4 regions of the Serratia sp. ID 25-353 genome follow, and region 4 is predicted to be linked to each of the others. Evidence: predicted binding sites of a transcription regulator. Region 4 holds the regulator's gene; each other region holds the start of a gene.
The links. The regulator CRP, encoded in region 4, controls carbon source genes, mostly activating them, when cyclic AMP is high. The targets are predictions, from matches to a motif close to ATGTGANNNNNNTCACAT.
Positions count from the first base shown of each region.

Region 1 (5,094 bases), 620 kb from region 4:
CGGGGCCAAGCAGGCCGAACTGGACGCCTACAGTGCGCCGATTCGCGCCCGCCGTCAGTCGAGCCGCGTGCATAACCCACAGGTTGAGCGCCGCCTGGCCGCGATCACCGCGCAGGACAGCGAACGCCACAGCGCTTACGCCGAACGCGCCAGGGCGCAGCGCGAGCGTTTCAACCTGCCGGCCTGGCCGACCACCACCATCGGTTCGTTCCCGCAGACCACCGAGATCCGCGGCCTGCGTCTGGACTTCAAACAGGGCCGTTTGGACGGCAACAACTACCGCACCAGCATCGGTGAGCACATCAAACAGGCGATCGTCGAGCAGGAGCGCCTCGGGCTGGACGTGCTGGTGCACGGTGAAGCCGAGCGCAACGACATGGTGGAGTATTTCGGCGAGAACCTCGACGGCTTCGTGTTTACCCAAAACGGCTGGGTGCAGAGCTACGGCTCCCGCTGCGTGAAGCCGCCGGTCATCATCGGTGACGTCAGCCGCCCGGAAGCCATCACCGTCGAGTGGGCCAAATTCGCCCAGTCGCTGACCGACAAGCCGGTGAAAGGCATGTTGACCGGGCCGGTGACCATCCTGTGCTGGTCGTTCCCGCGTGAAGACGTGACCCGCGAAGTGATTGCCAAGCAGATTGCGCTGGCGCTGCGCGACGAAGTGGAGGATTTGGAAAAAGCCGGCATCGGCATCATCCAGATCGACGAACCCGCCCTGCGCGAAGGGCTGCCGCTGCGTCAATCCGACTGGGCCGCTTACCTGAAGTGGGCGGTGGACGCCTTCAAACTGAACGCCGCCGTGGCGCGGGACGACACCCAGATCCACACCCACATGTGTTACTGCGAGTTCAACGACATCATGGACTCCATCGCCGCGCTGGACGCCGACGTGATCACCATCGAGACCTCGCGTTCCGATATGGATCTGCTGGAAGCCTTCAAGGAGTTCGAATACCCGAACGAAATCGGGCCGGGCGTCTACGATATCCACTCGCCGAACGTGCCGAGCGTGGAATGGATTGAAGCGCTGCTGCGTAAAGCGGCGCAGAACATCCCGGCGGAACGCCTGTGGGTTAACCCGGATTGCGGCCTGAAAACCCGCGGCTGGCCAGAAACCCGGCAGTCGCTGGCCAACATGGTATTGGCGGCACAGCGCCTGCGCGAGCACGCGTGATGCCGTGCGGCGGATGAACCGCCGCTTATAGATTTACTGGTGTGATGATTGGGCGCTTCGGCGCCCTTTTTTATGTGAAGGAAATTATTTGACGCCGTGCTGGGCGAACCACGCCAGCATGCGCTGCCAGCCGTCTTGCGCCGCTTCGGCGTTGTAGCTGGGGCGATAGTCGGCGTTGAACGCATGCCCGACCTCGGGGTACACCACGATTTCGGCCTCGGCGTTGGCGGCGCGGATCGCCTGACGCATGGTTTCCACCGTCTCCAGCGGGATGCCGCTATCCTGCCCGCCATACAGCCCCAGCACCGGCGCCGACAGGTGGGTGGCGACGTCGACCGGCTGCTTCGGTGAATTCAGCGTTTTCTCGCCAACCAGTTTGCCGTACCAGGCGACCGCCGCCTTCAACTGCGGGTTGTGCGCCGCGTACAGCCAGGTGATGCGGCCACCCCAGCAGAAACCGGTGATCGCCAGCTTGCCGGCGTCGCCGCCGTGGCGGATAGCCCAGTGCGCGGCGTGATCCAGATCCGACAGCACCTGACGATCCGGCACCTTGGTGACCAGCTGCTGGAACAGCTCGCCGATATCGGTGTAGTCGTTGGCGTCGCCCTGGCGGAAATAGAGCTCGGGCGCGATCGCCAGATAGCCCTGCTTGGCCAGGCGGCGGCACAGATCCTGAATATGTTCATGGACGCCGAAGATTTCCTGCACCACGAGGACGATGGGGAAGGGGCCGCTCTGGTCGGCGGGTTTGGCGACGTAGGCCGGCAGGGCGTCGCCCTGAGAAGGGATGGTCGTTTGCCCGGCGTGAATGCCCTGTTCGTCGGTGATAATCGCGGAGGCGGCCAACGGCGCGGCGGCCGGGGCGAATCCCCCCTGAGCCTGTTCTAATGTCATCACATGTTCGGTTTTCATTGCGGTCTCCGTGCAATAGAAAAAAGCGCTGAGATTAACTATAGGAAAGATTACCCATTATTGGCGCTGCGTGGCGCACTTTCGGACAAGTCGATAAAAAACGGCTAATTATCTGGCTTTGCGGCATTTTTAAACGCTTTTTATCATGTTATTACGCGTTTTGGCCTGCGTAAGTGCCATAAGGTGCGTTAAAGGGCTTTTTTGTCCCTAAGCAACCGATAAGATGAGGGTATTTTGAATTGATCAGCTAAATAGTTTCAGCCGGCAATCAACGGGCAGAGGGCGGCAAGATTTGTCGGCTAGACTGAGGTAGAGCGGTGCCTTCAGGGAGCGTCACAGTGCTTTTTGTGATAAAAATCACAAAAAATATGTAGCATGTAATTTGTTTCTCTTTTCATAGTGACTGTCGTCACGAAATTAAGCGGCGATTTTCAGTAGAGTGCTTTTTTGTTCCTCCCAATAAACATGATCCATGAGGAGTCTCGTATGTCTCAGTCTGACGTTTTTCATCTCGGCCTCACCAAGAACGATTTACAAGGGGCCCAGCTTGCCATCGTGCCGGGCGATCCGCAGCGCGTAGAGAAGATTGCCAAGCTGATGGAAAATCCGGTGCATCTGGCCTCCCATCGTGAATTCACTACCTGGCGCGCGGAGCTGGACGGCAAGGCGGTGATCGTCTGCTCTACCGGTATCGGCGGCCCCTCTACTTCTATCGCGGTGGAAGAGTTGGCGCAGCTGGGCATTCGCACCTTCCTGCGCATCGGCACCACCGGCGCCATTCAGGCGAACATCAACGTCGGCGACGTGCTGGTCACCACGGCGGCGGTACGCCTCGACGGCGCCAGCCTGCACTTTGCGCCGATGGAGTTCCCGGCGGTCGCGGACTTCGCCTGCACCACCGCGCTGGTGGAAGCGGCCAAGGCCAGCGGCGCCACCACGCACATTGGCGTGACCGCCTCTTCCGATACCTTCTATCCGGGCCAGGAACGTTACGATACCTACTCCGGCCGCGTAGTCAGCCGTTTCAAAGGCTCGATGGAAGAATGGCAAGCGATGGGCGTGATGAACTATGAAATGGAATCCGCCACGCTGCTGACCATGTGCGCCAGCCAGGGCCTGCGTGCTGGCATGGTGGCCGGGGTGATCGTCAACCGCACCCAGCAAGAGATCCCGAACGCCGAGACCATGAAAAACACCGAAAGCAAAGCGGTGCAGATCGTGGTGGACGCTGCCCGCCGTCTGCTGTAATCGCCATTCCCTCAATGGGCCGCCGACGCGGCCCGTTTTTCCATTCGCGGCGAATCTGTTACGGTGATACTCCTCAGCGCTGCGCCGATGGCTGCCGCGCGTTGTCATAACAAAAACAACGAGGACGTTTATGACCGCCCAGATCCTGCTTCATCCTTCGCTCGCGCCGCTCGACGGCGGCATCAATTTCCGCGACTTCGGCGGCAACGGCGTGGCCGACGGGCGCCGCATCAAGCGCGGCCTGCTGTTCCGCTCCGGTTCCCTCGAGCGGCTGACGGAAAACGACTGCACCTTTCTCGCCGGCGTGCCGGTGCGCTCGGTGCTGGACTACCGCGATGCCGACGAGGTGCAGACCAAGCCGGATATTCTGTGGAGTGGCGCCGATTATCACCACGTGCCGGCCAACCCGCTGAGCAGCGAAGTCAACGCCAACCTGGAGAAGCTCACCAACGAAACGTTGGCCGCTTTCGACGCCCGGGCGTTCATGCTGGAGCTGTATCGCCGCCTGCCGTTCGGCAATGCGGCCTATCAGCGGCTGGCGCAGCTGTTGAGTAATCCTGGCGGTGGCGCCATCGTGCAGCACTGCGCGGTCGGCAAGGATCGCACCGGGGTCGGTTCGGCACTGGTGCTGTTCGCGCTGGGGGCCGATGAAGCGACGGTGCTGGAAGACTATCTGCTGACCGAAACCACGCTGGCCACTTTCCGCGAGCAGATGCTGGATCAGCTGTCTATCAAGCTGAATGCAGCGGCGCTGGAGCAATTCGCCTACGTGCTCAGCGCGCGCGAGGAGTTCCTGATGACGGCGTTGGGCTGCATCCGTCAGCAATACGGTTCCACCGACCGTTGGCTGGAAGCGGAATACGGCCTGGGCGCGGCCCAGCGCGAAGCGCTGCAGGCGTTCTACCTCGAGTAAATCGCCGCGCGTTTAGCCGGGGTTTAACTCGCCCCGGCCTATCCTAGGCGGCGAATTATCGCGTATCAGGAGCCCCGCATTGAGCCTCAATGACGTTATCAACTGGGTCAGCGACGTCGTGCGTCAGCACGAAGGCTGGGCCATTCCCATCATCTTCTTCCTGGCGTTCGGCGAGTCGCTGGCGTTTTTGTCTCTGCTGCTGCCGGCCACGGTGATCCTGCTGGCGCTGGGCGCGCTGATCGGCGAAAGCGGCATCGCCTTTTGGCCGATTTGGGCCGCTGCCGCCGTCGGGGCGTTTTTCGGCGACTGGCTCTCTTACTGGATCGGCTATCACTATCAGGACCGCGTGGCGCATATGTGGCCGCTGTCGCGCAATCCACAACTGCTGGCGCGCGGCCACGCGTTCTTTGAACGCTGGGGCGTGCTAGGCATCTTCATCGGCCGCTTCTTCGGCCCGCTGCGCGCCGTGGTGCCGCTGGTGGGCGGCATTTGCGGGATGCCGCAGCGTTATTTCCAGTTGGCCAACGTCACGTCGGCGATGATCTGGGCGTTCGGCATTCTGGCGCCGGGGGCATTCGGCATCAAGTGGCTCAGCCAGTGGCTGGGCTGATTTCTCGCTAAATTGCGCAGTGCCGCGCAATATTGTGCGCGGCGGGCAAAATCAGGCTGGACATCCATACAGCCTCCCCTTAACGTGACGGGCAATGGGCGTGCGAAACGCCGGAACGGCAAGGTGCAACAGGAGGCAGGGTGGATACCAGTCTGATTTATGGGATTGGCGGCGTAACGATCGGCATGCTGTTGGGGTGGCTGATCGCCAGTCTGCGGGTGCAGCAGACGAATGCGC
Region 1 is NZ_CM139236.1:240,578-245,671, forward strand. It holds gene metE (5-methyltetrahydropteroyltriglutamate--homocysteine S-methyltransferase) at 1-1,174, shown strand, start outside; gene ACYF6X_RS01060 (dienelactone hydrolase family protein) at 1,259-2,086, opposite strand; gene udp (uridine phosphorylase) at 2,573-3,334, shown strand; gene ACYF6X_RS01070 (tyrosine-protein phosphatase) at 3,465-4,247, shown strand; gene ACYF6X_RS01075 (DedA family protein) at 4,327-4,857, shown strand; gene rmuC (DNA recombination protein RmuC) at 4,998-5,094, shown strand, end outside.
Region 1: a site for CRP is predicted at 2,432-2,449, ahead of udp (uridine phosphorylase). Genes of this name have one in related genera too.

Region 2 (5,094 bases), 2.1 Mb from region 4:
TGCCTTACGCGCGCCGGGCTGAAAAAGATGGATCAAGGCTACTTTACCTGACCGATCGACGCAAGACGCGAACCGCCTGAAGCACGCGCAACGCCGCATTTTTAGGCGGTTTTGCCGCACAAAAAAGCCCGGCGGAGCCGGGCTGGGTCATTTCAGCGCGCCAATCAGAACGAAGTGCGCTTGTAGCTGCGGTACTGCGGCCGCCAGAAGTTGTGCTCGATGGCTTTCGACAGCGCGTCTTCGGAGGTGACGATCGCCACACCCTGCAGCTGCGCCGCTTTACCCACTTCCATGGCGATGCACTTCGACACGCCCTGAATATCGTCGATATTCGGCAGCAGTGCGCCGTGGCCGTCGGTGGCCAGCGGCGAACAGTCCGCCAGCGCGCGGCTGGCAGCCATCAGCATGGCGTCGGTGACGCGGGTGGCGCCGGAGGCCAGCACGCCGAGACCAATCCCGGGGAAGATGTAGGAGTTGTTGCACTGGGCGATCGGGTACAGCTGCTCTTTATAGCTCACCGGTGCGAACGGGCTGCCGGTCGCTACCAGGGCGGCGCCGTCGGTCCAGTTGATGATGTCTTCCGGACGGGCTTCCACGCGCGAGGTCGGGTTGGACAGCGGCATCACGATAGGGCGCTCGCAGTGCTTATGCATTTCGCGGATCAGCTCTTCGGTAAACAGCCCCGGCTGGCCGGACACGCCGATCAGAATGGTCGGCTTGGCATTGCGCACCACGTCCAGCAGCGAAATGGCGTCGCTGGCGGTTTCCCAACCGGCCAGGTTGTCGCTCTTCTGCACCAGCTTGCTCTGGAAATCGAGCAGGTTCGGCAGTTTGTCGGTCAGCAGGCCGAAGCGGTCGACCATGAACACGCGGGCGCGCGCTTCGTCTTCGCTCAAGCCTTCGGACTTCATCTGCGCGATGATCTGCTCGGCGATGCCGCAGCCGGCGGAACCGGCACCGAGGAAGGTGACGGTCTGATCGCGCAGCTGGCTGCCGGCGGCGCGGCTGGCGGCGATCAGGCTGCCGAGGGTCACTGCGGCAGTGCCCTGAATGTCATCGTTGAAGCAGCAGATCTCATCGCGGTAGCGATTCAACAGCGGGGTGGCGTTGTTCTGCGCGAAGTCTTCGAACTGCAGCAGCACGTTCGGCCAGCGGCGTTTGACCGCCTGAATAAACTCTTCGACGAAGGCGTGGTACTCCTCGCCGGAGATGCGCGGATGGCGCCAGCCCATGTACAGCGGATCGTTGAGGCGCTGCGGGTTGTTGGTGCCGACGTCCAGCACCACCGGCAGCGTGTAGGCCGGGCTGATGCCGCCGCAGGCGGTGTACAGCGACAGTTTGCCGATGGGGATACCCATGCCGCCGATACCCTGGTCGCCCAGACCGAGAATGCGCTCGCCGTCGGTGACCACGATCACCTTGACGTTCTGCTTGGTGGCATTTTGCAGCATGTCATCGATGCGATCGCGGTTCGGGTAGGAGATGAACAGCCCGCGCGCGCGGCGGTAGATATCGGAGAAGTGCTCACAGGCCTCGCCGACGGTCGGGGTGTAGATGATCGGCATCATCTCGCTCAGGTGCGAGTCCAGCAGGCGGTAGAACAGGGTTTCGTTGGTGTCCTGGATGTTGCGCAGGTAGATGTGCTTGTCGTTATCGTTCTTGAAATCCTGATACTGACGGTAGGCGCGTTCCACCTGTTCTTCGATGGTTTCCACCGCTTCCGGCAGCAGGCCGTGCAGGTTGAAGTGGCTACGTTCTTCCTCGGTGAAAGCGCTGCCTTTGTTCAGCAGCGGAAATTCCAGCAGAATCGGGCCGGCGTAAGGGATGTAGAGCGGGCGTTTGCTTTCGTATTCTAGTTCCATCAGTTTTACTCTTCACGTATCAGATAACTTTATTGCCGACGATCCTAAGAGATAAAGAGAAGATGTACAGCATTTGTTGCCAGATGATGAACCAGGTTGGCGTAATTATCGACAATCAAATGATTTTTTAACTAAAGAAAGTCTCTCTGGCGGCGTTGGGGCATTGTATTTGGCGGGCGGGGCTGTTAGCGGCGGAACCGGATGGCTCCGCCGTGGTGCGCTTAGAACGCGGCGCGGCTGACGTTTTGGCAGCCCAGTGCCGCCAGCGTGGCGCGGGTGGCGTCCCACTGGCTGAGGATCGCCTCTTGCGGTTCGACCAGCACGGCGCGGCGGATGTTCAGACAATCGCCGCCGGAGAGGTTCAGCAGGATCAGCGCGGCCTGCAACGGCGGCAGGCTCGGGTTGAAGGCGGCGTTTTCTGCATAGCGGCCGGCGTAGAGGTTACCGTCCTGCGTTTCCAGCGCCACGCCGCTGTGGGCGTTGCTGTACGGTGCGTGGCTCTGATTGGCCGCCGCCAGCGCCGCCTGCGTCAACGCATCGTCCAGCGCCAGCCGGTGGCCGTGATCGACCTTGTCCATCAGCAGCGAAGCGATATCCAGATCTTTCGGGCCGAAGGCGTCCGGCAGATAGTCCGCCAGCGTGGCCGGCGCGCGGCCCGGCAGACGGATCTGCAGATCGCCGCCGCTGTTCAGCTCATTCATAAACTGACGGCAATGGCCGCACGGCGTGTAGTTGACGGTGACCGAAGCCAGTGCCGGTTCACCGCGCAGCCAGGCATGGGTAACCGCGCACTGTTCCGCATGCACGGTTTGCTGCAGCGGTGCGCCGCTGAATTCCATATTGGCACCGAAATAGAGGTTGCCACTTTGCCCGCGTGCGATGGCACCGACGTGGAAGTGCGATATTGGGGTTAACGAGCAGGCCGCCGCCAGCGGCAGCAGCGCGAATGCCAGCGCATCATCGTCCAGTCCGCAGCCTGTGCGGATCGCCGCCGCTTGCTCGGCCGTGAACATCGCCGGAAAGTCAGGCGCGTCCAGATAGGGCTGCAGGGCGGATTGCAGTGTCGCGGGCAGTGCGCTGAACGCGGTGTGAAAACGCGGATGCATAGAAAGTCTCTCTACAGGTTAACGGGATAACATTCTAGGCAGGCCAGAGACATTAAAGTGTGATTAATGTCTCTTAATCGATGAAATTAATGCAATGAGATACATAAATGCGAGATGTATCGCAAGTTTCAACGTATTCAACCGAACAGATGCAGCAGCACCGGGAACAGGAACGGCGCCAGCAGCGAGGTGATAATGCCGCAGATCACCAGCGCCAGCGAGCCGAAAGCGCCTTCCTGGTAGTCCATCTCCGCGCAGCGTGCGGTGCCCAGCGCGTGGGATGCGGTGCCCATCGCCAGGCCGCGCGCCGAGTGGGTGGTGATTTTCAACAGGTTGAACAGCGTATGGCCGAGCACGGCGCCGAGGATACCGACGAAAATGACACAGACCGCGCTGATCGCCGGAATGCCGCCGAGCGAGTCCGCGACGGCCATGGCGATCGGCGTAGTGACCGATTTCGGCAGGATAGAGGCGGCGATTTCCGGCGTGGCGCCCAGCCACAGGGCGATGGCGCCGCCGCTGATCATGGCGGTCAGGCTGCCGATGAAGCACACCGCGATAATCGACTTCCAGCGCGCGCGGATCTGGTGCAGCTGTTCATACAGCGGGAAGGCCAGCGCGACGACCGCCGGCTGCAGCAGATCGTTGAGGATTTTGCTGCCCTGAAAGTAGCGCTCATAGGAGATGCCGGTGAGTAGCAGCAGCGGGATGATCACCGCCATGGACACCAGCAGCGGGTTGAGCAGTGGCATGTTCAGCTTACGCGCCAGCCAGCGCGCGGCGAAATAGACCGCCAGCGTTAGCGGCAGCGACCACCAGATTTCATGGATCATGGGTTACCCTCCGTGTCGTCGGGCTTACCGACGATGCGACGCTCGCGGTGAAAATAGTGTGAGGTATAGCCGACCACCACCAGCACCATCAGCGTGCTGATGAGGCAAGAAATAACCAGTGGGCCCAGATGCGCGACGATCTGGTCATAGTATTTCATCACCCCGACGCCGATCGGCACGAACAGCAGCACCATGTAGCGGATCAGCAAATGGCAGCCGGGTTTGACCCATTTGGCCGGCATAATTTGGGTAGAGAGCAGGGCGAACAGCAGCAGCATGCCGAGGATGCTGCCGGGAATGGCGAACGGCAGCAGCGCCGCCAGCGCGTTGCCGACGAACAGACAAAGATAGATGAGGAGCAGGGCTCTCAGGTATTTCCAGCACAGTGTGAGCACGTTGGCCATTGTCTTTTCCCGTTTAACTGATGCATTCATCATACAATTAAGTTGGGCAGTGTGCTATAGCTCACAAAAAATCATGACAGGGAGGAGTGCAGCAAGGAGGGGGGGTAAGAGGAGAGCAAACCAGCAACCCTCTGCATGCATTGTTCATGAGCAGAGTGTTGCTGGTTTGTAACAATATAAAGATAAAGGCGATCTCAATAGGGTTGGTGTTCCACACCTGCAGAATTAAGCGCGCGTTGCTCGTCCAAAGACTTCCTATGAAGCACAAATGGAATGGCGACGAACAGTATCAGCAGAATGTTGTTCGGGAAGTTTCCGAGTCCAAGGTTATAGAACAGTTCGATAGTGAGCGTAAAGAACACAAAATATCTGGCGCCGAAAATGTCAAAATGCTTGATCTTGTACAACTTGAATTGCAAGTAGACCATCAGAGCAAGATAAGTGAAGAAGCCAACAAATCCATAGTTGCTGACCATATAGATATAGGCGCTATCAATAGGTATTGCTTGTATTCCATAGAGTGACTTATCGAGACCGAAGGTACCATTCAGACCCAAGCCTGCACCGAAAAGAATTTTTCCCGTTGAGTCCAGGTCTGAGAGGATCTTTAAATGTTCCCAGACGCGCAGGTAAATTGAGTTGTACGCCGCATTTTCATTATATTTTCTAACAATTTCATAGACATCATAGCTATGCGTTGAGTAACAGAACATTGAGAATATGACGAGCCCCATGCAGAACACGATAATGCCCGACGTTCTTCTGAATAGAAACTCAATCACTTTAGTCAGCAAATACACCAATGCAGCCAAAATGGCTGTCTTATATGTTGTGCAGATGATGGCAACGATAAATAACGGCGAGAAGAACAATGGCCAGCGTTTACCTG
Region 2 is NZ_CM139236.1:2,642,166-2,647,259, reverse strand. It holds gene ACYF6X_RS12735 (NAD-dependent malic enzyme) at 165-1,862, opposite strand; gene cdd (cytidine deaminase) at 2,084-2,968, opposite strand; gene ACYF6X_RS12725 (CidB/LrgB family autolysis modulator) at 3,106-3,801, opposite strand; gene ACYF6X_RS12720 (CidA/LrgA family protein) at 3,798-4,205, opposite strand; gene ACYF6X_RS12715 (hypothetical protein) at 4,400-5,094, opposite strand, start outside.
Region 2: a site for CRP is predicted at 3,026-3,043, ahead of cdd (cytidine deaminase). Genes of this name have one in related genera too.

Region 3 (5,094 bases), 2.1 Mb from region 4:
TCGCGCCGCAGTCGGAATGGCCGCAGATCACGATATCCTCCACGCCCAGCGCGGCGACGGCGTACTCGACCGAGGCGGTAACCCCGCCGGGTTCGGGGCCGAAAGAAGGCACGATGTTACCGGCGTTGCGGATCACGAACAGATCGCCCGGCTCGCGCTGGGTGACCAGCTCCGGCACCAGGCGGCTGTCGGAACATGAGATAAACAGGGTGCGCGGGTTTTGGCGGGTCGCCAACTGCTGAAACAGCGCCGTGCGTTCAACAAAGGCTTCGCGCTGGAATTTCAGGAAGCCTTCAATCACCTCTTTCATCCGTTTCTCCATTGGGTGTCGTTATGCGATGGCGGCATGATGAACGCTTCTGGCTATAGGGTCTAAGACCCATTTATAATGCCAGCTATAGGTTTTACTAATAGCTGGGGCGCCATGCTGCTGCGACACATCCGTTATTTTCTGGCCGTTGCTGAACAGGGCAACTTCACCCGCGCCGCCGAAGTGCTGCACGTCTCGCAACCGACGCTGTCTCAACAGATCAAGCAGCTGGAAGACACACTGGGGGCGCCGCTGTTCGATCGCAGCGGTAGAGCCGTGCGCCTGACCGACGCCGGTGAGGCGTGGATGCGCTATGCGCGGCTGGCGCTGCAGGATCTGGACGCCGGCGCGCGGGCGATCCATGACGTGGCGACGCTGGCGCGCGGCCATTTGCGGCTGGCGATGACGCCGACCTTCACCGCCTATCTGGTGGGGCCGGCGATCGATGCGTTCTACCGCCGCTATCCGGGGATTACCCTGAGCATTGAGGAGATGGCGCAAGAGCGAATCGAGGCGCTGCTGGCGCAGGATCGGCTGGATCTGGGCATTGCCTTCGAGATGGCGCAGTCGGCGGAGGTGGAAGCGGCGGCGTTATTCAGCGAGACGCTGGAGCTGATGGTCGGCGCCGACCATCCCCTGGCGGCGCATCGCCGGCCGCTGACGCTGGCGGAGTGGCAACATCTGCCGCTGGCCTTGCTGAGCGGCGACTTCGCCACGCGCCAGTTTATCGATCGCTACTGCACGCAGCTGGGATTTCGGCCGCAGGTGGCGGTGGAGGCCAACGCGCTGGGCGCCATCGTCGAGATCGTGCGGCGTGGGCAGCTCGCCACGCTGCTGCCGGCCGCCATTGCGCGCGAGAACCGGCAGTTGAAAAAAGTGGCATTGGCCAACGCTATGCCGGTGCGGCAGGCGGTATGGCTGCAGCGCAAAGGCGCTTACCGCAGCGCCGCCGCGCAGGCGTTTATCGCCGTCTTGCAGGAACAGGGCGTTACGCCTACGCCGGGCAGCCAATAGCCACGTGGCCCGGCAGCATGCGCTATTCTTTATGACGCTCTCGGAACAGCAGAGTGGCTATCAGGCTGACGGTCAGCATGCCGGTCACGTACCACGCCGGCGCCAGCGGGTTGCCGCTGGTCTCCAGCAGCCAGGTGACGATCAGCTGCGCCGATCCGCCAAACAGCGTCACGCCGAAAGCGTAAATCATCGAGGTGCCGGTGGCGCGCACGTGGCGCGGCAGCGCCGAGACGATCAGCATGGTGCTCGCCAGCATGTTGATGCCTAGTGCGCCGATCAGCAGGATGCGGAAAACAATCGCCAGCCACAGGGTTTGCGTGGCGCTGAGGAACCAGAAGGTCGGGTAAATCAGGATCAGTGCCGCAAAGATCGAGAACAGCAGCGGCCTTTTGTAATTCTGGATCCGATCGACATAGCGCCCGGCGTAATAGACTGCCACAATTTGCACCACGGAGGCGATGCAGCTGAACAGATAGGCGGTCGGGCCGGCGATGTGGTAGGTCTGCATCATGTAGGTCGGCATGTAAAGCAGCACCACATAAACCATCACGGTGCCGGACATGATGACCAGCACACCCAGCAACAGGTCTTTAGCATGGTTGCTCACCAGATCCCATACCGGATTCAGCGGCATCCGCGCACGATCCGGCTGTTCGCCGCTGTAGGTCTCTTCCAGGTGCTTACGGATATAGACGCCGACCGGAATGATCAGCAGGCCGATGATGAACGGCACGCGCCAGCCCCAGGCATAAAGCGCCTCTTCCGGCAGAAAATAGGTGAGCGCCAGCCCACAAGAGGCGCCGAGCAGGGCGCTGACGCCCTGGCTGATCGCCTGCCAGCTGACGAAAAAGCCGCGCTGATTGGCGCCGGCCGACTCCAGCAGCAGCGTAGTCGCTGAGCCCACTTCACCGCCGGCAGCGAAGCCCTGAATCAGGCGGCCGACTACGATCAGCACCGGCGCCAGAACGCCGATTTGCGCATGGGTCGGCGCGAAGGCGATCAGGGCAGTGCCGACGCCCATTAGCACGATGGTCATCAGCATGGCGGCCTTGCGGCCGACCCGGTCGGCATAGGCGCCCAGCACCATGCTACCCAGCGGGCGCATGATAAAGCCGACGCCGAACACCGCCACCGACATCAACAATGAACCGTAGGCGCTGTCGCTGGGGAAATAGAGTTTGCCGATGATGGCGGCAAAGAAGCTGTACACGGTGAAGTCGAAAATCTCCAGGCCGTTGCCCAGGCTGGCGCCGACAATGACTTTGTAATTTACCGCGCCTTTCTCCGCCGTTTGGCTTTTGGGCAAGGTTTTTTCAGCAGTGTTCATCGTTATCTCTCGCGATAGGTGGACGGTGTGTTGTTATTATTTTCTGGCCGTGGTGGCATTATCCGGGACGGCGATAATCGCCGCCCGAAGCGGCAACAGAATGGCAACGTCTCCTTTACATATACTTGTATGTACAATCATATGCAATGCGAGATCAATTAACGGGATAACGGTGGTTTGATTTTTTTAAGATTTTGTATTTATATGTTTTTTTTGGATTTATGATGTGTGGCAGTGAGGTGATTTAGTGCCGATTTAGTGAGCTGTAGCGCATTAATCATTGAAAAAATCCTGGCATTTAAGAGGAGGGTCACAAAATGTCGCGTATAGCAGAATATGTGGCGATAGTCGGCAAGAAATAGAATTAAATAGAGGTGCGTTGACTGTATCAATGATTTTCAAGAGGTATTCAGGTGCGATTTATTCTTACCTGGTGCGGTATCTGGCGAGAATGAAATTCATTTTTTATTTTAATTAATACCGCTAATTAATATTTTTGGTGAATTTGTTCCAGTTATTGTACGGCTTGCTGCGTGAAGCCTTCCTGTGACTTTCATTGGCGTTATTAAATGCAGGTATGGCTCATCCGTCGGAAACGCTCAAAATGTCACCAAAACTTCCCGCGATCTCTGAACCCCGTTGTGGCATAATGCGCGCCAAATCACATTCCCTATGTATAAAGAGCGAGCGCTGTGTTAAGCACCAACAACATCACCATGCAGTTCGGCAGCAAGCCGTTGTTTGAAAACATCTCTGTCAAATTCGGCGGCGGCAACCGTTACGGCCTGATCGGCGCCAACGGCTGCGGCAAGTCCACCTTTATGAAAATCCTCGGCGGCGATTTGGCGCCGACCGGCGGCAACGTGTTCCTCGATCCGAACGAGCGCCTGGGTAAACTGCGTCAGGATCAGTTCGCCTTCGAACAATACAGCGTGCTGGACACCGTGATCATGGGCCACACCGAGCTGTGGGCGGTGAAGGAAGAGCGCGACCGCATCTACGCCATGGCGGAGATGAGCGAAGAAGACGGCTATAAAGTGGCCGATCTGGAAGTCGCCTACGGCGAGATGGACGGTTACACCGCCGAAGCGCGCGCCGGCGAACTGCTGCTTGGCGTCGGCATTCCGGTGGAACAGCACTACGGCCCGATGAGCGAAATCGCGCCGGGCTTCAAGCTGCGGGTGTTGCTGGCGCAGGCGCTGTTCTCCGATCCGGAGATCCTGCTGCTCGACGAACCGACCAACAACCTGGACATCGATACCATTCGTTGGCTGGAGCAGGTGCTGAACGAGCGTAACAGCACCATGATCATCATCTCGCATGACCGTCACTTCCTGAACATGGTCTGCACCCATATGGCGGATCTGGACTACGGCGAGCTGCGCGTCTATCCGGGCAACTACGACGAATACATGACCGCCGCCACCCAGGCGCGTGAGCGTCTGATGGCGGACAACGCCAAGAAGAAAGCGCAGATCAACGAGCTGCAATCGTTCGTCAGCCGCTTCAGCGCCAACGCCTCCAAGTCCAAGCAGGCCACCTCGCGCGCTCGCCAGATCGACAAGATCCAGCTGGAAGAAGTGAAAGCCTCCAGCCGCCAGAACCCGTTCATCCGTTTCGAGCAGGACAAGAAGCTGTTCCGTAACGCGTTGGAAGTGGAAGCGCTCACCAAGGGCTTCGACGAAGGCCCGCTGTTCAACAAGCTGAACCTGATGGTGGAAGTGGGCGAGAAGGTTGCAGTGCTGGGCGCCAACGGCATCGGTAAAACTACCCTGCTGAAAACGCTGGTGGGCGATGCGCAGCCGGACAGCGGCACCGTGAAGTGGTCGGAAAATGCCCGTATCGGTTATTACGCGCAGGATCACGAATACGAGTTCGACGACACCCTGAGCGTATTCGATTGGATGAGCCAGTGGAAGCAGGAAAAAGACGACGAGCAGGCGGTGCGCAGCGTGCTGGGCCGTTTGCTGTTCAGCCAGGACGACATCAAGAAGCGCGTGAAGGTGCTGTCCGGTGGTGAGAAGGGCCGCATGCTGTTCGGCAAGCTGATGATGCAGCGCCCGAATATTCTGGTGATGGACGAACCGACCAACCACCTGGATATGGAATCCATCGAATCGCTGAACATGGCGCTGGAGATGTACGAAGGCACGCTGATCTTCGTCTCTCACGACCGTGAGTTCGTCAGCTCGCTGGCAACCCGGATTCTGGAAATCACCCCGAACAAGGTGATCGACTTTACCGGCAACTACGAAGACTATCTGCGCAGCCAGGGCATCGTGTAACCCTCGTGGCAACGCATCAGGGCGGGAATTATCCCGCCCTTTTTTTATCCGTCATTCCCCGCCGCACACTTCGCAGTGCGGATCCTTTGGCAGTTTCATCTCCCGGAACTGCATGCTCATCGCATCGAACATCAACAGCTTGCCGCGCAGCGGTTGAC
Region 3 is NZ_CM139236.1:2,670,204-2,675,297, reverse strand. It holds gene ACYF6X_RS12860 (carbonic anhydrase) at 1-310, opposite strand, end outside; gene cynR (transcriptional regulator CynR) at 425-1,324, shown strand; gene ACYF6X_RS12850 (MFS transporter) at 1,347-2,651, opposite strand; gene ACYF6X_RS12845 (ABC-F family ATPase) at 3,344-4,936, shown strand; gene moeB (molybdopterin-synthase adenylyltransferase MoeB) at 4,988-5,094, opposite strand, start outside.
Region 3: a site for CRP is predicted at 3,301-3,318, ahead of ACYF6X_RS12845 (ABC-F family ATPase). Genes of this name have one in related genera too.

Region 4 (5,094 bases):
GCTACACCCGGCCGGAAATGGACGCGGCGATCCGCAAGGCGCGCGATCTGGGCAGACACATCAGCTATTTCGGCCCCGAGGCCAACGACTTCGGCCTGCTGCAGCAGAGCTTTATCGACTACGGCAAGAACGGCACCGGCCGTTCGCGCAAGTATCTGCACACCTACGACGAAGCGGTGCCCTACAATCAGGTGCCGGGTACCTTCACCCCGTGGGAACCGCTGCCGGCGCCGACCGACGTGCTGTTTTACGAGGGGTTGCACGGCGGCGTGGTCACCGAGCACCACGACGTGGCAAACCACGTCGATCTGCTGGTCGGCGTGGTACCGATCGTCAACCTGGAGTGGATCCAGAAACTGATCCGCGATACCGGCGAGCGCGGTCACTCTCGCGAAGCGGTGATGGACTCGGTGGTGCGTTCGATGGAAGATTACATCAACTACATCACGCCGCAGTTCTCGCGCACCCACATCAACTTCCAGCGCGTGCCGACGGTGGACACCTCCAACCCGTTCGCCGCCAAGGCGATTCCCTCACTGGACGAAAGCTTCGTCGTGATCCACTTTCGCGGGCTGGATCAAATTGACTTCCCCTATTTGCTGGCGATGCTGCAGGGCTCGTTTATCTCGCACATCAATACGTTAGTGGTGCCGGGTGGCAAGATGGGGCTGGCGATGGAACTGATCATGGCGCCGCTGGTGCAGCGGCTGCTGGAAGGCAAGAAGATCGAATAAACGCGTTGAGCGCGGCGCCGGGCCGCGCTCCGTCTCGATTACGCCGGGTGGCGGATCTCGAAACTGTGGGTCACCGTGGCGGCCTTGTTAAGCATCAACGCCACCGAGCAGTATTTCTCCGCCGACAGGTTCACCGCACGCTCGACGATCTTGTCGGTCAGGTCCTGGCCGGTAACGATGAAATGCAGGTTGATATGGGTGAACAACCGCGGGGCTTCTTCACGGCGCTCGGAGGTCAGCTTCACCTCACAGTCGCGCACGTCGTTGCGCCCTTTTTGCAGGATGGACACCACGTCGATCGCGCTGCAGCCGCCCACCGACATCAGCACCATCTCCATCGGGCTGGGCGCTTTATCGCCGGCGTTGCCATCCATCAGCACCTGGTGGCCGGAGGCCGATTCACCCAAAAACGTTAACCCTTCCACCCATTTAACTCTTGCCTGCATTCTGGTCACTCCGGTTAATTTCTTAAAATCAGGGTACGCTTTCGCATAGAAACAGGCAACGTAACCTGATGCTAATCATGCTGAAGCGAGACAACACGAGACACCCGCCTTACTCTGTGCTACAAACAGAGCCGCAATAAATCTTTCCGGGACACTGAATTTCAGGGAAACGCCCAGAGAAAGGCTCCTTTACCGGTATGTTAACAGAATGTAGCTTGCAGCGCTTACGGCAAGTTAATATGCTAGAGCGACAGCGTATTTTTATGACACGCCTCAAAACTTGCCGGTAGCCCTCGCTCATGACTGCGGCTACAGGCGGGTTTTACAGGGAACTCTGACCCCTGTGACACAAGGCAGCGATAACAACAGAGGATAACAGCGAATGGTTCTCGGCAAACCGCAAACAGACCCTACTCTCGAATGGTTCCTGTCTCATTGCCATATCCACAAATATCCATCGAAGAGTACGCTGATTCACCAAGGTGAAAAGGCCGAAACGCTTTACTACATCGTGAAAGGCTCCGTCGCGGTGCTGATCAAGGATGAAGAAGGTAAAGAGATGATCCTGTCCTACCTCAACCAGGGGGATTTCATCGGCGAGCTCGGATTGTTCGAAGAAGGCCAGGAGCGCAGCGCCTGGGTTCGCGCGAAAACCGCCTGTGAAGTGGCCGAAATTTCCTACAAGAAATTCCGTCAGCTGATCCAGGTGAACCCGGACATCCTGATGCGTCTGTCCGCCCAAATGGCAAGCCGCCTGCAGGTCACTTCCGAAAAAGTGGGCAACCTCGCCTTCCTGGACGTGACCGGCCGCATCGCGCAAACCCTGCTGAATCTGGCGAAGCAACCCGACGCCATGACTCACCCGGACGGCATGCAGATCAAGATCACCCGTCAGGAGATCGGCCAGATCGTCGGCTGCTCGCGTGAAACCGTTGGCCGTATTCTGAAAATGCTGGAAGATCAAAACCTGATTTCCGCCCACGGCAAAACCATTGTCGTCTACGGCACCCGTTAATCCCTGAAGAAACGGCGCAATCTGCGCCGTTTTTTTGTCTGCTTTCTGCCATGTGGCGCCGCCTGATCTACCACCCGGAAATCAACTACGCACTGCGACAAACGCTGGTGTTGTGCCTGCCGGTGCTGTTCGGCCTGCTGATAGGCCAGCTACAGCTCGGCCTGATGTTCTCTCTGGTGCCCGCCTGCTGCAATATCGCCGGTCTGGACACACCGCATAAGCGCTTCTTTAAACGTCTGATCGTCGGCGGTTCGCTGTTCGCCTTCAGCAGCGTGCTGCTGCAACAGGCCATGTTGTGGCACGTGCCGCTGCCGGCGCTGATGCTGGGCCTGGCACTGCTGCTCGGCGTCACCGGTGAAATCAGCCCGCTGCACGCCCGGCTGTTGCCGGCGGCGCTGGTGGCCGCCATCTTCGCCCTCAGCACGGCCGGTACGGTGCCTCTCTGGCAGGCGCCGCTGCTGTACGCCATCGGCACCGCCTGGTACGGCTTATTCACTTGGTTCTGGTTCAAGCTGTGGAAAGAGCAGCCGATGCGCGAGACGCTCAGCCAGCTCTACCTGGAACTGGCGGACTATTTCGAAGCCAAATACTCGCTGCTGACCCAGCATATTGATCCGCAAACCGCGCTGCCGCCGCTGCTGGTGCGCCAGCAAAAGGTGATGGATCTGATCAGCCTTTTGTACCAACAGCTTAATTTCCTGCCGCACGCCAACAACCTCGAGCAAAAGCGCCTGCAGCGCGCCTTTCAGGTGGCGATGGATCTGCAGGAGCACATCACCGTCAGCCTGCATCTGCCGGAAGAGGTGCAAAAGCTGGTGGAGCAGAGCCAGGCCGAAGCGATCATTCGCCGCAATGCTCAGGTGATCGCCGGCCGGCTGCGCGTGGTGGCGCACGATATTCTCTACCATCAACATTCGAAGCGCTTCTCCATGACCCACGAGCTGGCGGCGCTGGAAAAAATGGCGGCGCAGCATCCCGATAACCCGGTCGGCCAGTTTTGTTATTACCACTTCAGCCGCATCGCCCGCCTGCTGCGTACCCAGCATCCGTTGTACCGCCGCGATCTGATGCCCGGCCAACACCGCCTGCCGTTTTGGCCGGCGCTGGCCAGCTACCTGTCGTTCAAATCCACCGCCCTGCGCAACGCCGCACGGCTGGGCGTGACGCTGGCGATCGGCAGCAGTCTGGGCGCGGTGTTCAACCTGCCGAAGCCTTACTGGATCCTGCTCACCATCATGCTGGTAAGCCAAAACGGGTATAACGCCACCCGGGTGCGCATTCAGCACCGTGCGCTGGGCACGATTGCCGGGCTATTGCTGGCGGCCGGGCTGCTGCAGCTGCAGTTGCCGGAAGGCGAAACGCTGAGCATCATGTTGGTGATCACGCTGCTGGCCTACCTGGTTTCGCGCAAGAACTACGGGCTGTCGGTGATTGGCTTTACGGTCACGGCGGTTTACACCCTGCAGCTGCTGGCGCTGAACGGCTCGCATTTTCTGGTGCCGCGCCTGATCGATACGCTGATCGGCTGCGTGCTGGCGTTCGGCGGCACCATTTGGCTGTGGCCGCAGTGGCAAAGCGGGCTGCTGCGCAAGAATGCCCATCAGGCGCTGGAGAACGATCAAGCCGCGCTGCGGCTGATGCTGAAGCAACCGGAACCGGACGCCACCGCGTTGGCCTATACTCGCATGCAGGTTAACCAGGCGCACAACGCGCTGTTCACCTCGCTCAATCAGGCGATGCAGGAGCCGGGGTTCGCGTCAAACTATCTGGCGGACATGCGGCTGTGGGTCACTCACAGCCAGTTCATCGTCGAACACCTGAACGCCATGACCATTCTGGCGCGCGAGCACTACATGCTGACGCCGAAACTGGCGGAAGCGTATCTGCAAACCTGTGAAATCGCGCTGCAAAGCTGCCAGCAGCGGTTGGAATACGACGGCCCGAGCAGCGGCAACAGCGGCATCATGCAGCCGCCGGATCTGCATCCGGACATGCCCGTCACCGAGATGGAGCGCCACCTGCGGCGCATTTTGTCGCACCTGAGCGTGATGCACACCATTTCGTCGCTGGCCTGGCGCCAGCGCCCGCACCACGGCATTTGGCTCAAGCGCAAACTGCGCGATCAATAAGGGCGCGGCATGCCGCGCCCCGTTATATGCCGCGCGGGCTTCAGGCGTTGATCACATCCTGCACCGCCAGCTCGAACAGCGCCATGCCGGCCTCGATATCCTGCAGCTCCACCACCAGCGACGGCGCGAAACGGATCACGTTCGGCCCGGCGTTGAGGATCATCAACCCACGCGCGGCGGCGGCGGTGAGGAAGTCGCGCGCTCTGCCGTGATAATGCGGCGTCAGCTCGGCGCCAATCAGTAACCCCATGCCGCGAATCGCGGTGAAAATACCGTATTTATCACCGATATGCTGCAAAGCCTGCACATACAGCGCATGACGCTGCTCGATGCCGCTCAGCACCTCCGGCGTATTGATCACGTCCAGCGCCGCCTCCGCCACCGCGCAGGCCAGCGGGTTGCCGCCGTAGGTGGTGCCGTGGGTGCCCACCTGCATCACCGACGCAATTTCTTCGGTTGTCAGCATGGCGCTGACCGGGAAACCGCAGCCCAGCGCCTTGGCGGTGGTGAGAATGTCCGGCGTCACGCCATAATGCATATAGGCGAACAGTTTGCCGCTGCGCCCCATGCCGCTTTGCACTTCGTCGAACACCAGCAGCGCCTGATGTTGATCGCAAAGCTCGCGCACGCCGTTGAGGAAGCCGGCGTCGACCGGCGTAATACCGCCCTCACCCTGAATCGGCTCCATCACCACCGCGCAGGTGTGATCGTCCATCACCGCCTTCACCGCCGCCAAATCGTTGAACGGCACGTGCACGATGTCGGCCGGC
Region 4 is NZ_CM139236.1:4,722,385-4,727,478, forward strand. It holds gene ACYF6X_RS22705 (phosphoribulokinase) at 1-734, shown strand, start outside; gene ACYF6X_RS22710 (OsmC family protein) at 773-1,180, opposite strand; gene crp (cAMP-activated global transcriptional regulator CRP) at 1,563-2,195, shown strand; gene ACYF6X_RS22720 (YccS/YhfK family putative transporter) at 2,246-4,324, shown strand; gene argD (bifunctional acetylornithine/succinyldiaminopimelate transaminase) at 4,365-5,094, opposite strand, start outside.